Regions from separate parts of the Mesorhizobium sp. FG116 genome, predicted to be linked through region 3. Evidence: riboswitches for the same ligand, from Rfam matches in the RefSeq annotation. Region 3 holds a riboswitch; each other region holds the start of a gene.
The links. Region 3 has a riboswitch for cobalamin ahead of ACODTY_RS07995 (DUF1636 family protein). Riboswitches for the same ligand answer to the same signal wherever they lie in the genome.
Positions count from the first base shown of each region.

Region 1: linked by a shared signal. The riboswitch ahead of ACODTY_RS16365 (CbtB domain-containing protein) and the one ahead of ACODTY_RS07995 (DUF1636 family protein) in region 3 are both predicted to bind cobalamin.
Region 2: linked by a shared signal. The riboswitch ahead of ACODTY_RS15435 (aromatic ring-hydroxylating oxygenase subunit alpha) and the one ahead of ACODTY_RS07995 (DUF1636 family protein) in region 3 are both predicted to bind cobalamin.
Region 4: linked by a shared signal. The riboswitch ahead of ACODTY_RS00660 (TonB-dependent receptor plug domain-containing protein) and the one ahead of ACODTY_RS07995 (DUF1636 family protein) in region 3 are both predicted to bind cobalamin.

Region 1 is NZ_JBMDKS010000021.1:4,963-8,421, forward strand. It holds gene ACODTY_RS16355 (pyridoxal phosphate-dependent aminotransferase) at 1-992, shown strand, start outside; gene ACODTY_RS16360 (histidine phosphatase family protein) at 1,034-1,600, opposite strand; adenosylcobalamin (AdoCbl) riboswitch at 1,713-1,854, shown strand; gene ACODTY_RS16365 (CbtB domain-containing protein) at 1,857-2,066, shown strand; gene ACODTY_RS16370 (CbtA family protein) at 2,077-2,832, shown strand; gene ACODTY_RS16375 (hypothetical protein) at 2,777-3,459, shown strand, end outside.
Region 2 is NZ_JBMDKS010000019.1:22,736-26,194, reverse strand. It holds gene ACODTY_RS15435 (aromatic ring-hydroxylating oxygenase subunit alpha) at 1-1,235, opposite strand, end outside; cobalamin riboswitch at 1,348-1,555, opposite strand; gene ACODTY_RS15430 (Rrf2 family transcriptional regulator) at 1,745-2,212, shown strand; gene ACODTY_RS15425 (NAD(P)/FAD-dependent oxidoreductase) at 2,202-3,095, shown strand; gene ACODTY_RS15420 (ArsR/SmtB family transcription factor) at 3,216-3,459, shown strand, end outside.
Region 3 is NZ_JBMDKS010000007.1:41,182-44,640, reverse strand. It holds gene ACODTY_RS08005 (NADH-quinone oxidoreductase subunit A) at 1-237, opposite strand, end outside; gene ACODTY_RS08000 (winged helix-turn-helix domain-containing protein) at 567-1,766, shown strand; cobalamin riboswitch at 1,796-2,000, shown strand; gene ACODTY_RS07995 (DUF1636 family protein) at 2,038-2,442, shown strand; gene cobW (cobalamin biosynthesis protein CobW) at 2,445-3,459, shown strand, end outside.
Region 4 is NZ_JBMDKS010000001.1:149,450-152,908, forward strand. It holds gene ACODTY_RS00650 (5-(carboxyamino)imidazole ribonucleotide synthase) at 1-901, opposite strand, end outside; gene purE (5-(carboxyamino)imidazole ribonucleotide mutase) at 901-1,398, opposite strand; cobalamin riboswitch at 1,569-1,764, shown strand; gene ACODTY_RS00660 (TonB-dependent receptor plug domain-containing protein) at 1,936-3,459, shown strand, end outside.

The DNA of each region.
Region 1 (3,459 bases), on a different contig from region 3:
ATGAAAGCAGTTTTGGCCCTTCGCCCACTGTCATTGCGAAGATGCGCGATGTCGCCCGTGACATGTGGATGTACTGCGACCCTGACAATCATGACCTGAAGGTCGCTGCGGCGGCACACCACGGTGTCCAACCGCAGAATATTGTCGTCGGCGAAGGCATTGATGGCCTGCTCGGCCTGATCGTCCGCATGTATCTCGCCCCCAGCGAACCAGTGGTTACATCGCTTGGGGCCTATCCAACCTTCAATTTCCATGTCGCTGGCGTCGGCGGAAGGCTGGTTACAGTACCCTATGAGAATGACAAGGAGAGCCTGGACGGCCTGCTTTCCGCGGTTCGCAGGGAGAATGCGCGGCTGGTCTATCTGTCCAACCCGGACAACCCGATGGGAAGCTGGTGGGAAGCGGCAGAAATCGAACACTTCATCGACGTCTTGCCCGAAACCACCATGCTCATTCTTGACGAAGCCTATTGCGAACTGGGCCCGGCCTCGGCCGTACCGCCAATAGATGTTGCCCGGCCGAATGTTGTCAGGATGCGGACGTTCTCGAAAGCCTATGGCCTGGCGGGCATACGCTGCGGCTATGCCGTCGGTGAAGCGCAGGTAATCACTGCGTTCGAGAAGATCCGAAATCACTATGGCGTCAGCCGCATGGCTCAGATCGCCGGCGAAGCCGCCTTGGCAGACCAAGCGTACCTCGCCAAAGTCGTAAGTCAGGTGGATGCAGGCAGGCAGCGGATCGCGACGGCCGCTACAGACAACGGTCTGGTGCCGCTTCCATCCGCGACGAATTTCGTCACCATCGATTGCGGACGTGATGGCGCTTTTGCCCTCAAGGTGCTGCAAGCGATGCTCGCGCGCGATGTCTTTATCCGCAAACCGATGGCGCCGGGGCTCGACCGCTGCATCCGTGTAAGTGTCGGCCTCGATCACGAACTGGATATTTTTGCCGAAGAATTGCCGGGTGCTCTCGCTACCGCACGGGGCAACTGACGCAGTGGATGGCAGCTCATATTAAGTTTTGATTCAGTCAGTTAGGCTCTCCGGCCGTTTATCCTTAGCGCCCAACGCCTGCCATCACTGGTGAGTTCGGTTACGCTTAGAGGCTCAACATCAATCTTCCAGAATGCTCGCATCGGCGCCCCCAGGATAGTGACAAGCGCTGAGCGAATCACCGCCGGATGCGTAACCGCAATCGTGTGCCCCTTCAGCACCATGATCTCACCCAGGAAAGGCACGATCCGCGCAACCAACGTGGTCAGCGATTCGCCGCCAGGGGGCGCGGCTTCCGGGTCGTTCAGCCAAATGGCAAGCGCTTCCGGCTCCGATTTCTGCAGGTCTGAAAGCTTCTTTCCTGCCCATCGACCGAAATCCAGATCGCGGAGCGCCTCAATCGGCTCGCTTGCTAATGCGAACGCTGTGGCCGTCTGCGTCGCGCGTAAAAGCGGGCTGGTCCATACGCGGTCGGCCCTGGGCAATCTACCTGCCTGCGCAACCGCGGCATCGGCAGCGTTCTGCACCAGCGGTTCATTGAGCGGAAATGTCCCCTTCCGATTGGCCTCGGTTGCCCCACTGCATAAAAAGGTCAAGCGCGCCGTCATGATGATGAATCCAATTTTTAGACCCGGAGACCCTAGTGCTTTGTGCGCCCGGATTTAAAGCGTCGATCTCTGATCGACTGCGCATTTCATTGACAGTCATGAGCCGCGCCGGTACTGTTTTTTGTAGGTAACGGGTTTGGAAGCCGGTGGGAATCCGGCACGGTCGCGCCACTGTGATCGGCACTTTGCCGAGAGTCAGGACTTTCCCGCTACCAGGCACTGAATCAACGGGACGCAGTATCCCAGGAGCTATGAAATGTCCGATGTCGCCTACGCACCAAGTGCGCTACCTCAGCCTATTCCTGTGCGCGAAATTCTGCCTTGGGCGCTTTTCGGCGGACTGCTCATGCTGATCGCGATTTACTTCATTGGTTCCGAAGAGGGCGCTATGACGCTTGTCTCGGGGCTGAACACGCATGAATTCGTTCATGACGCCCGCCATCTGCTCGGTTTCCCCTGCCACTAGGAGACTGAAAATGGTTGGAAGTCTTTTGTTGCGCGGGATGCTGGTCGGCATCCTGGCAGGACTATTTGCGTTTGGATTCGCCCGCATTTTCGGTGAACCCCAGGTCGACCGCGCCATTGCTTATGAAGAGCAGATGGCCTCGGCGGAAGCGGCTGCATCCGGGCAACCGGCTGAAGAAGAGCCCGAATTGGTTAGCCGTGGAACACAGGCGGGCATCGGCCTGCTGACGGGTTCCGTCATCTATGGCGCTGCCATCGGCGGATTGTTCGCACTTGTGTTTGCCTATGTTTACGGTCGGATCAGCCCGCTCGGACCGCGCGCCACAGCCGCCCTGCTCGCGCTGGGCGCATTCATTGCGGTCGTCCTTGCGCCGGCATTGAAATACCCGGCAACTCCGCCGGCCGTGGGCAATCCTGAAACAATCGGCGCGCGAACCGAACTGTTCTTCGTGATGTTGTTGGTCTCGATTGCAGCTTCCGTTGCGGCGGTCGCACTGGCTCGGCGCCTGTGGGCCCAATATGGAGCCTGGAATGCCGGTATTGTCGGCGCTGCGGCCTTCATCGCCATTATGGTCGTCGTCCAATATGCGCTGCCGACGATCAACGAGATCCCGGAAGGCTATTCGGCTGATCTGCTCTGGCGCTTCCGCACCTCGTCGCTCGGAATGCACGCCGTGCTTTGGACTGTTATCGGCCTGGCGTTCGGCGCCCTTGCAGAAAAAAGCTTTGCAAGCCGTTCCGACCGCCGCCGCGCAGCCTTGCGTTAAAATCATGCAGCGGCGCATTTCGAAATCGAAATGCGCCGCTGTCAGCATTTGCCTCGGCCTGACCGTGCTGGCGTCCACAGACGCATTCGCCCACCGGCGAACGTCCGACGGCGATATGAGTGGCCTACCGATAGCCAGCCTTTCACACGGCCAGATGGCGGTAATTTCGAAATACCGCAGCGAAATTCTCGATCTAGCTGAACGCCAAAGCCGGACTGACGAAACATTCCATCGCCTCAAGAACTTCGGCGCGATCCAGTACACATACTGCCTTTGGGGATTGGTGCCCGGCAGCCTAAAGGACGAAACCAGTCCCTTCAACGAATGCAGTCACGCTTATCTTTCAGCAGCTCGCGAACTGCTCGCCTATATGCGCGAGACATCACCCGACAGGCAGGCTGTAGAAGACCTCATCTCGCGTATCGACGTGGATATGGTGCGCAACCAAGCATCCTTCGTGCAGTGCCAGTACAGCGCCGAATCCTTCAATACGGCGAGCCTCGTCCGTCCCGTCTTGAGCGATGTGCCCACTCATCTGCCCAGCCTAGCCGCCTTTTCGGGCTTTGCTACGGTCTTGGTGGCAGGCCCATTTGTCCTTGCCGGCATGACAAGACGAAAACCCGACGA
Region 2 (3,459 bases), on a different contig from region 3:
ACGCCGCCCGCCAGCCGCGGCTCGATGAAGCCCGCATACCAGTCGAGGAACTGGATCACGCCGCCTTCATGCAGTTCCGAATACGGCCCCGGCTCATAGGCCGGCGACTTGATGCCGAACGCATTCTCCTCGACGATGCGGCGATCCTCGTCATTGGTCTCGGTCCACACATGGATGAGCTCGGCCAGATCGTAGTCGGCACCCTCGACCGCGTCCTTGTGCACCAGCCACTTCGTCGTCACCGCCGTCTCGGTGGCGCTGAGCGGAATGACGCGGAAGGTAATGGCGTGGTCGATCAGCACGTGGTTCCAGGTGGTCGGGTAGTGGTAAAGCATCAGCGTCCCGATGCGGTCCGCTCTCACAGCATCTGAAAGATGCCGGCGCACCGCCGGCCTGCCGCTTGTCGTATAGCTCACCGCATCCCGAAGCAGCGGCGCGCGCGTGGCGCGATACTGGTCGTCCGGGTCAATCCGGAAACGCGCCGGCAGACCAGCCGCCTCGCATTTGGCCCAATGTTCCAGCATTTCCGGGTCGCTTTCCGCGCCGTTGACGCCGGTCACAGTCGGCGCTTCGGGGAAAGTCTTGCAAAGCTCCGGATGGTTGCCCGCGCAGTGATAGCACTCGCGGTTGTTCTCCCACACCAGCTTCCAGTTGCCCTTCTCCACAATGGTCGTCTCGTGCGCGACCTTGGCATCGACGAGATTATGCGGCGCGAAATAGGGCTCCATCATCGCCCGGAAGGGCCGGAAATCCGCCGGCTTCTCCGCCAGGCAAATGAAGATGTAGCCGGCGACGCTTTCGCAGGCGACCGGCTTCAGCCCAAAGTCTTCCTTACAAAATCCATCGGCCATCTGCCGCGCGAATACCAGCGAGCCGTCGAGATCGTAGGTCCACTGGTGATAGGGGCACACAAGACGAGCCGCCGTGCCTTTGTGCGTGTTGCACACCCGGCTGCCGCGATGCCGGCATGAATTGTGCAGGGCGCGGATCACGCCGTCGCGGCCGCGCACCACCACCACCGGGTAATCGCCCACCTGCACCGTGAAGAAGCTGCCGGGCTTGGCGATCTCGCAGTCATGGCCAACGAACAGCCAGTCCCGGTACCAGATCATTTCCATGTCCAGCCGGAAGAATTCAGGATCGTTATAAAAAGGCTGCTCCAGGCTGAAACCCTTCCGCCTGCTGCAGATCAGCCTCAGCATTTCGTTACGTGCGTCACCGGTGCGTATGTCCATGTCCGTCCTCGCAAAGGCACAAGGACTGAACTGGTGGTGATTTCAGGGGTAGATGGGCGCAGGCGCATCTTGCCCGAACCGCTCTGCCTCTCGACCGCCCACCGCGATCAGTCAGGTTAAACAGTCCAAGGCTGGTTTCCGGGCTTCGGAGCCGTCCCTTGCAGGACCATCCCGACACCTTCCCGGATCATCAGATCCAGTGGCATCCGTCGGGACTTTCAACTCCGCTACCGTTGCGGGGGCAGCGCCGGCATCAAACCGGCTTCCCAATTATCCGCTTCAGCCAAAACCGAAGCGGCACCTTGAACGGTTTCATCAGACCATGAACGCCGGTCCACCGAGTCCACGAATGCGACATCGCTCTGGCGCAAAGGCGATATCAACGAACCATCGAGGCGCATCTGCGCGCAGATGATCCTCAGGTGCCTTCGCCCCATCCGAATCGCAGTTGGAAAAAAGACTCAGCCTCGGTCTTGAAATAATCCAAATCATGAAACATATGAAGTTACATGAAACGAGACAGCAGACTTTCCGGCGTGCTCCATGTCCTCCTGCACATGGCCGAACACCGCCACCCCGTCACTTCCGAGACACTCGCCAAGGCGATGACCACCAACCCGGTCGTCATTCGCCGCATCATGGCCGGCCTGCGCGATCAAGGTTACGTCCAGTCCGAAAAGGGCCACGGCGGCGGCTGGTCCATTGCCTGCGACCTGTCAAAGGTAACCCTGCGCGACATCTATCATGCGCTCGGCGATCCCTCCCTGCTTGCCATGGGCAACCGCACCGAAGCGCCCGGCTGTCTCGTCGAACAATCCGTCAACGCCGCGCTCAGCAAGGCTTTCGACGACGCCGAAGCGTTCCTGCTTGCCCGCTTCGGCGAAGTCACCCTCGCCGCCCTCAGCGCGGACTTCCACCGCCGCATGCTCGCCAGAGGCGGCGCATCCCACGATCTGGAGACCATTCATGCTTCATGATGCCATCGTCATCGGCGGCAGCTTTGCCGGCCTGTCCGCTGCAACCTATCTCGCCCGCGCGCGCCGCTCGGTCGCCATTGTCGACACCGGTGCGCCGCGCAACCGCTTCGCCGCCCACTCGCACGGCTTCCTCGCGCAAGACGGCAGCAATCCGGGCGCAGTGCTCGCCACCGCCCGCTCACAGGTCGCAGCCTATCCAACAACCACCTTCGTCAATGCCAAGGCCACCCGCGCCAGCGGGCAGACTGACGGCTTCTCGGTTGAATTGGCGACCGGCGAAACCCTTTCAGGCCGCAGGCTGGTACTTGCCTTCGGCATCTCGGACGAGCTGCCCGATGTTCCCGGCATCGCTGAGCGTTGGGGCAACAGCGTCATCCATTGCCCCTATTGCCACGGCTATGAATTCAGCAACCAGCGCCTCGGCGTGCTGTACTCCTCGGAGAAGTCGCTGCATCAGGCGATGCTGATTGCCGAATGGGGACCGACGACCCTTTACCTCAACGGCGCCTCCCTGCCCGACAGCGCCACGCTTGCCGAACTGGAAAAACGCGGCGTCGTCATTGAGCCCACCAGAGTTACAGCCCTGCACGGCGACGGAACAAGCCTCTCCGCCATCGAGCTTGCCGACGGCAGGCTTGCCACCCTCGACGCGCTCTACGTCGCTCCGCAGAACCACTTGAACAGCGACATCGCCACACAACTCGGTTGCGTCATGGACACGAACCCTGTCGGCACCGTCATCCGCACCAGTTCAATGCAGGAAACCAGCGTTCCCGGCATCTTCGCCGCCGGCGACATCACGCGCGGCGCACACAGCGTCACATGGGCCAGTTCCGATGGCGTCACTGCGGGCGTTTCCGCCCATCGCTCTTTGGTTTTCTAACTCACACAAGGCCATTTCGAGCCGAGCCGAACTCGGCCCGAACCCCTGCCCTTCATTCATTTCGAAAAATATTCAACCAATCGGTTGACTTTCATTTTCGACAGGCAGATATTCAACCGCATGGTTGAATTATTCGCACCCCAGCTCGACACCATCTTCCACGCCCTTGGCGATGCCACGCGTCGTCATATGCTGAGCGACCTCGCCTCGGGCGAACGCACGGTCAGCCAGTTGGCCGAGCCTTTTTCCATTTCCCTCGCCGCCGCGTCCAAGCACATCAAGGCGCTGGAAAATGCCGGCCTCATTCGCCGCGAGGTTCGCGGGCGCACGCATTTCTGCCGCCTCGAACCCGGCCCTCTCGCCA
Region 3 (3,459 bases):
GAAGGCCACTTCGAGATCGAAGATGATGAACAGGATGGACACCAGATAAAAACGCACGTCGAATTTCATGCGCGCGTCATCGAACGAATTGAACCCGCACTCGTAAGCTGAAAGCTTTTCCGGATCTGGATTGCGATACGCCACCAGGAACGGTGCTATGATCAGGGCCAGTCCCACGACCAGCGCCACGCCGATGAAAATCACGATCGGCAGATACGAACTCAGCAATGCGTTCATGCTGCGACTTTCCGTTAGCGGCTACCCCGCCTGAAGCTATAGCAGCAGGCCATGATACGGAAGCGCGACAGTTAATCGCTGAACCGCTTGCCGGTCCCATGCTGCAACGCGGCGAGGGTTAGCGCAGCCGGTTGCCCGAAGCAAGTCAAACCTTGGCCAAAAGATGGCGCTCGCACGCTTATGAAGCAAAACTGGTCATTCCAGCTCTTGTTTGATTTCCTTCACTTTTTACTCCACTTTTACTCCTGACAGTATTGTGGCGATTTCGCTGCTAGCATGGGCGGAATCAACTTCCCGCACCGCACGGCCAGCATCGACGAAAAAGGCGCATGAAAGAGACGTTTTCTCTCGCACAGGCACGACGCATCACGCTGGCTGCACAAGGCTTTGGCCTACCCCGCCCGGTCGGCCCTGTCGACCGCAGGCACTTGACCAGAACCCTGTCGCGCACCGGCCTGCTGCAGATCGATTCCGTCAGCGCCGTGGTGCGCGCGCATTACATGCCGCTTTACTCAAGGTTAGGCTCATACCCATTTTCCCTGCTCGACAATGCCACCCAGTCGCGCAAGCGGCTGCTGTTCGAATATTGGGCGCATGAGGCGTCCCTGCTGCCCGTCGAGACTTATCCCCTGATGCGCTGGCGCATGCAGCGCGCCGAGCGCGGCGACGACATATATGGCGCGCTGGCGAAGTTCGGCCGCGAGCGCGCCGACTATATTGAAGGTATCTACCGCGAGGTCGCCGCTCGTGGCCCGATTGCCGCATCCGATCTCGAAGGCCAGAAGGGTTCCGGCGGCTGGTGGGGCTGGAGCGAAGCCAAGCATGCCTTCGAATGGCTGTTCTGGGCTGGCCGCATCACCACCGCCTATCGGCGCGGCTTCGAGCGCCTCTATGATTTACCCGAGCGCGTATTGCCGCCGGCAATCCTGAACATGCCTACTCCATCGCCTGCCGATGCGCACCGCGAACTGTTGCGCATTTCCGCACGAGCCCACGGCATCGCCACCGCCGGTTGCCTGCGCGACTACTTCCGCCTCTCCCCGGCCGATATCAAGGGCCGCATCGAGGAACTCGTTGAAGAAGGCGATCTGATCCCCGTCCGTATCGAGAGCTGGGCAAGGCCGGCCTATCTCCACAAGGATGCACGCCTGCCGCGCAGGGTCGAGGCACGTGCCCTGCTTGCGCCTTTCGATCCACTGGTCTTCGAACGCACCCGCACCGAAAGCCTGTTCGGTTTCCGCTATCGTATCGAAATCTACACACCGGCGGAAAAGCGGCAGTACGGCTACTACGTCCTGCCCTTCCTGCTCGGTGATAGGATCGTGGCGCGCATCGACCTTAAAGCCGACCGTCCGGCAGGCGTCTTGCGTGTTCATGCCGCCTATGCTGAACCGGGCGCGCCGCCCGAGACGGCATCCGAACTGTTCAAGGAATTGCAGCTCATGCAGGGCTGGCTTGGCCTCGACCGGATCGAGGTCACGCCTGCTGGCGATCTCGGCCCGTCGCTCGCCGCTATCAAAGCGTCGTAACCACGCGTTGACACGCCCACCTCCTCAAGCCTAAATCCGCCACAGACGGTCTCCTCTCCAAAAGAGGGGAGCTAAGAGGGAATGCGGTGCGAGGCTTTACGACCTCAAATCCGCGGCTGTCCCCGCAACTGTAAGCGACGAGCCAAGCCGGACACCACTGGGCAGAGCCCCGGGAAGGCGGCAGCAAGGCAACGACCCGCGAGCCAGGAGACCTGCCGTCTGCAGAAAAGAATCCGACCGCCTGGCGGGTGTCCCGGGCAAGGAGCACGCTTTGGATTGCGACGGCAATTTTTCAGGTGAATCAGATGGCCGCGCCGCGGTTACGGTTGTGGTCTGCACATCGTGCCGTGACGAGACCGGTGCCGACTCTCACCCCCGCGCCGGTGAGTTGCTTGCTGAAAGCGCACGCACCGCAGCCACTGGCCGAAATGTCCATATCCGCACCGTCGAATGCCTCGGCAATTGCAAGCGCCGCCTGAGCGCCTCAATCCTGCGCGCCGGCGGTTGGAGCTACGTCTTCGGCGATCTCGCGCCGACAAGCGGCGCCGATCTCGTCGAGGGTGCCGAACTTTTCGCCGCCAGCCCCGATGAGCTCATGCCGTGGCGCGGCCGCCCAGATTGCCTCAAGCGTGGCCTCGTCGCCCGTATCCCTCCCCTCCATTTGTTGAAGGACTGACTATGACCGCCACAGCTACGCGCGTTCCCTGCACCGTCGTCACCGGCTTTCTCGGCGCGGGCAAGACCACGCTGATCCGGCACCTGCTTGAGCATGCCAAAGGCAAGCGCCTCGCCCTTATCGTGAACGAATTCGGCGACATCGGCGTGGACGGCGAAATCCTCAAGGGCTGCGGCATCGATACCTGCCCCGAGGAAAACATCGTCGAACTGGCCAATGGCTGCATCTGCTGCACCGTTGCCGACGACTTCGTTCCGGCGCTCGACCAGATCCTTTCGCGCACACCCAAGGTCGATCATATCCTGATCGAGACGTCCGGCCTCGCTTTGCCGAAGCCGCTCGTCCAGGCCTTCCAGTGGCCAACGGTCAAGAGCCGGGTCACCGTGGACGGTGTCATCGCCGTGGTCGACGGTCCAGCCCTTGCCGCCGGCCAAGTCGCCTCGGACATGGACGCTCTCGCAGCCCAGCGCGCCAGCGACGACTCCCTCGACCACGACGACCCCGTCGAAGAAGTTTTCGAAGATCAGGTCGCCTGCGCCGATCTCATCATTCTCTCCAAGGGCGACTTGATGGACGCCGCCGGTTCCGCCCGCGCCAACGCCATCATCAATGAGCACATCACGCCCGCCGTGAAGGTCGTGCCGTCCGTACAGGGCAAGGTCGATCCGTCGGTTCTTCTCGGTCTCGGCCTCGCCGTCGAGGAAGACATCGAGAACCGCAAGTCGCATCACGACGGCATGGGCGACCACGAACACGACGACTTCGACACCTTCATCGTCGATGTCCCCTCGATTTCAGATCCGGAAGATCTGGCCCGGCGCGTCGCGACTGCAGCGGAAGAAGAAAACGTCCTTCGCGTGAAGGGGTTCATCGATGTCAGCGGCAAGCCGATGCGGCTGCTTGTTCAGGCCGTCGGCCCGCGCGTCAACCACTACTATGACCGCGCCTGGACCCCTGCCGACCAACGCCGCTCGCAGCTCGTCGTCATCGGTTTGAAAGGACTGGATCGCCCGGCCA
Region 4 (3,459 bases), on a different contig from region 3:
CCAAGGGCAGGCCGGCAACGGCGCGCATGTGCTGTTCGAACTGGGAAATGACGCATGCGGCTTCCGTCCAATGACCGGAATTGTGGACACGCGGCGCGATTTCATTGGCAAGAAGCGAGCCGTCGCCCAGAACGAAGAACTCGACGCCGATGACGCCGACATAATCCAGGGCGTCGAGAATCTTCGCCGTGGCCTCGCGGGCCGCATCGGCGGTGGCGGCTGATATGGCGGCCGGCACGGTCGATGAGCGCAATATGCCTTCGCGATGGATGTTCTCGGCCGGGACATAGGTCACGATGCTGCCGTCGGTGCCACGCGCGCCGATCACGGAGATTTCGCGTTCGAAGCCGACCAGAGCTTCCAGGATCAGCGGGACGTTGCCCATCGTCTCGCAAACGCCGGCAAAGCCGCCGCTTTCCATGTTGCGGAATACGCGCTGGCCCTTGCCGTCGTAACCCATACGGCGGGTTTTCAGCACGCCGCTGCCATTGAAGGCAGCAAGGGCATTGGCGAGGTCGCCGTCATTGTCGACCGGCTGGAACTTGGCAGTGGCGATGCCGATGCCGTTCAAGAATGTCTTTTCGACGATGCGATCCTGCGCAACCTCAAGGGCGCGCGCCGGCGGGTAGACCGGCACGGTCGCGGCCAGGACGTTGGCCGCGGCGACGGGGACGTTTTCGAATTCATAGGTGACGACGGCTGATGCGGCGGCAAGCTCGGCAAGAGCTGCGGGATCGTCATAGGCGGCGGTGATCTGGCGATTGGCGACCTGTGCGGCTGGGCAATCCGCCTGCGGTTCGAGCACCACTGTGCGGTAGCCGAGACGCGCGGCGGCCATCGCCAGCATGCGGCCAAGCTGGCCGCCGCCGATGATGCCGATGGTCGATCCGGCCGCGAGCATCAGCGCTGATCCTCCGGTTCGGCAGCGACTTTGGCCGTCTGGGCCTCGCGCCATGCGTCGAGCCGTCCGGCAAGTGCTGCATCGTTGAGCGCGAGGACGGCGGCTGCAAGAAGAGCCGCATTCACGGCACCGGCCTTGCCGATGGCGAGCGTACCGACAGGAATGCCGGCCGGCATCTGCACGATGGAGAGCAGCGAATCCTGCCCGGACAGCGCCTTCGATTCGACGGGGACGCCAAACACCGGCAGCGGCGTCATGGCCGCCGTCATGCCGGGCAGGTGAGCCGCGCCGCCGGCGCCGGCGATGATGACCTTGTAGCCGGCTTCGCGCGCGCCTTTGGCGAAATCATAGAGGCGGTCGGGCGTGCGGTGCGCGGAGACGATCAGCCGTTTGTGGGGGATGCCGAGCGCTGCAAGCGTCTCGGCGGCGTGCCTCATGGTTTCCCAGTCGGACTGGCTGCCCATGATGATGGCGACATCGGCGCGTTGGTCGCTCAAGGCCTTGCTCCCGTCAACAAAGCGGCGACGTAGCGGAATTCGCCTGCTGTCGCAAGGACGCTCTGCCCGGTTGAGGGCGGATTGCGATTGCCGACCGCCAAGCGGCGCATTGACGCAACCTCGCTATTGGGCAGCGCTGGTGGAATTGACAGCGCGCCTTGGCAACAGATAGCGTTGCTACCGGAACTGGTTCCAAGCACGGATCAAAAGGGAACACGGTTGGCCGAACGATCGGCCGAAGCCGGACTGCCCCCGCAACTGTAACCGTAGAGCCTTCTTCCACGATGCCACTGGCGGTAATGCCGGGAAGGCGGAAGGAAGCGACGACACGGAAGTCAGGAGACCTGCCTGTTCCCGTCACCCATGCATGACCACGGGGTGTGGTCAGGCGCGGCCGTCCGTTGCGGTGACACAAGTGTGTGTTGCCGCGCGCCGGAATGGCCGCAGGGGGATTGTTTGCATTCCAGCCTGCCCCAACCAGCCGCGGTTCGAAATGAACCTTGGGCGAAGCGTCGCCCCGAGACTTTGGGGACTGGAATGAAAAAGACACTATTTGCCGCAAGCGCATGCGCGCTTGCCTTGACCGGCGGGGCGTTTGCCCAGCAAGCCGAGAGCGGTGCCACGACCGAGCTTGAGCGCATCGTGATCACCACGCCGCTGCGTCGGGCGTCGTCGCTCGAGCGTTCGACCTCATCGGTTGCGGTGATCGAGACCAAAGACATCGAGAAATCCCCGGCGGTGGACCTGCCGGCGCTGTTGAAAACCTATGCCGGCGTGACGGTGACTTCGAATGGCGGCCTGGGAGCCGATTCCAGCGTGTCGTTGCGCGGCACCAGCGCCAACCAGACGCTTGTGCTGGTAAATGGCGTGAGGGCGTCTTCCGCCACTTCCGGCACCTTCAACCTGTCCAGCATTCCGCTGGCTTCGATCGAACGCATCGAAATTGCGAAAGGCGGCCACTCCGCGCAGTACGGCGCCGATGCGATTGGCGGCATCATCAATATCATCACCAAACAGGGCGGCGATTGTGACAATGGCAAAAGCACCTGCGGCAGCCTGACGGCGGGCATCATGCATCCTTGGGGAGGCACGCTTTCCGGCGATATCCGAGGAGAGACCGGAAATGGCAGCAGATTTGCCTTTGGCGCCAGCCTGCTCGGCACGCGCGGCTATGATTTCACGCTGCCGACGACCTATGGCCACGAGCCGGATGATGACGGGTTTATCCGTGGAACGGCCAATTTCTCGCTGTCCAAGGATCTTGCGTGGGGAACGATCTACACGGACGGCATTTTTGCGCGCGGCAGAAACCAGTACGACCGGGCTGCAGCCAACGAGGCCGACACAACGAATTTTTCCGGACGGATCGGTGCGCGTCTCAAGCATTCCGATACGTGGGAATCGACAGTGGAGCTAACCACCGCGCTCGACAATTCCTCCAATTTCAGGGGAGCGGTCGATGGCGATGATTTCGATACGAGCCGCTATGGCGTGCTGGCTTCGACCCAGAAGACGTTCGAGACCGATACCGCGAGCCACATTTTCCAGCTTGGTGCTGAAGCCTATCGCGATTCGGTCGATGGCAGTTCCGTTGCAGGCGTCGACTATTCGAAGAAGGAGCGTGATCTGGCGGCGGTGTTTGGCCAGTATTCACTCGAATATGACCGGCTGACTTTCGATAGCGGGGTCCGCTATGACCACGACGGACAATTCGGCGGCCAGACGACCTACAATCTTGGCGCCAGCTACGAATTGCTGGACGGCCTTGTGGCGCGGGCTTCCTATGCCACCGGTTTCCGCGCCCCGACGTTCAATGACTTGTACTATCCCGATCCGTGGACGCCGGGTAATCCGAATTTGCGGCCTGAGCGCTCGCGGTCTTACGAGGCCGGCGTGAATTGGCAGGCAAGCGAGGACACAAGCCTTGACGCCGCCCTTTACCAGATAAAGGTCGAGGACCAGATCAACTGGGCGGAGTCGTTTCCAGGAAGTTTCATCTGGCAACCCTCCAATGTCGAGAACGTAACCATCACCGGCTTCGAGGCGACGCTTCAGCATCGC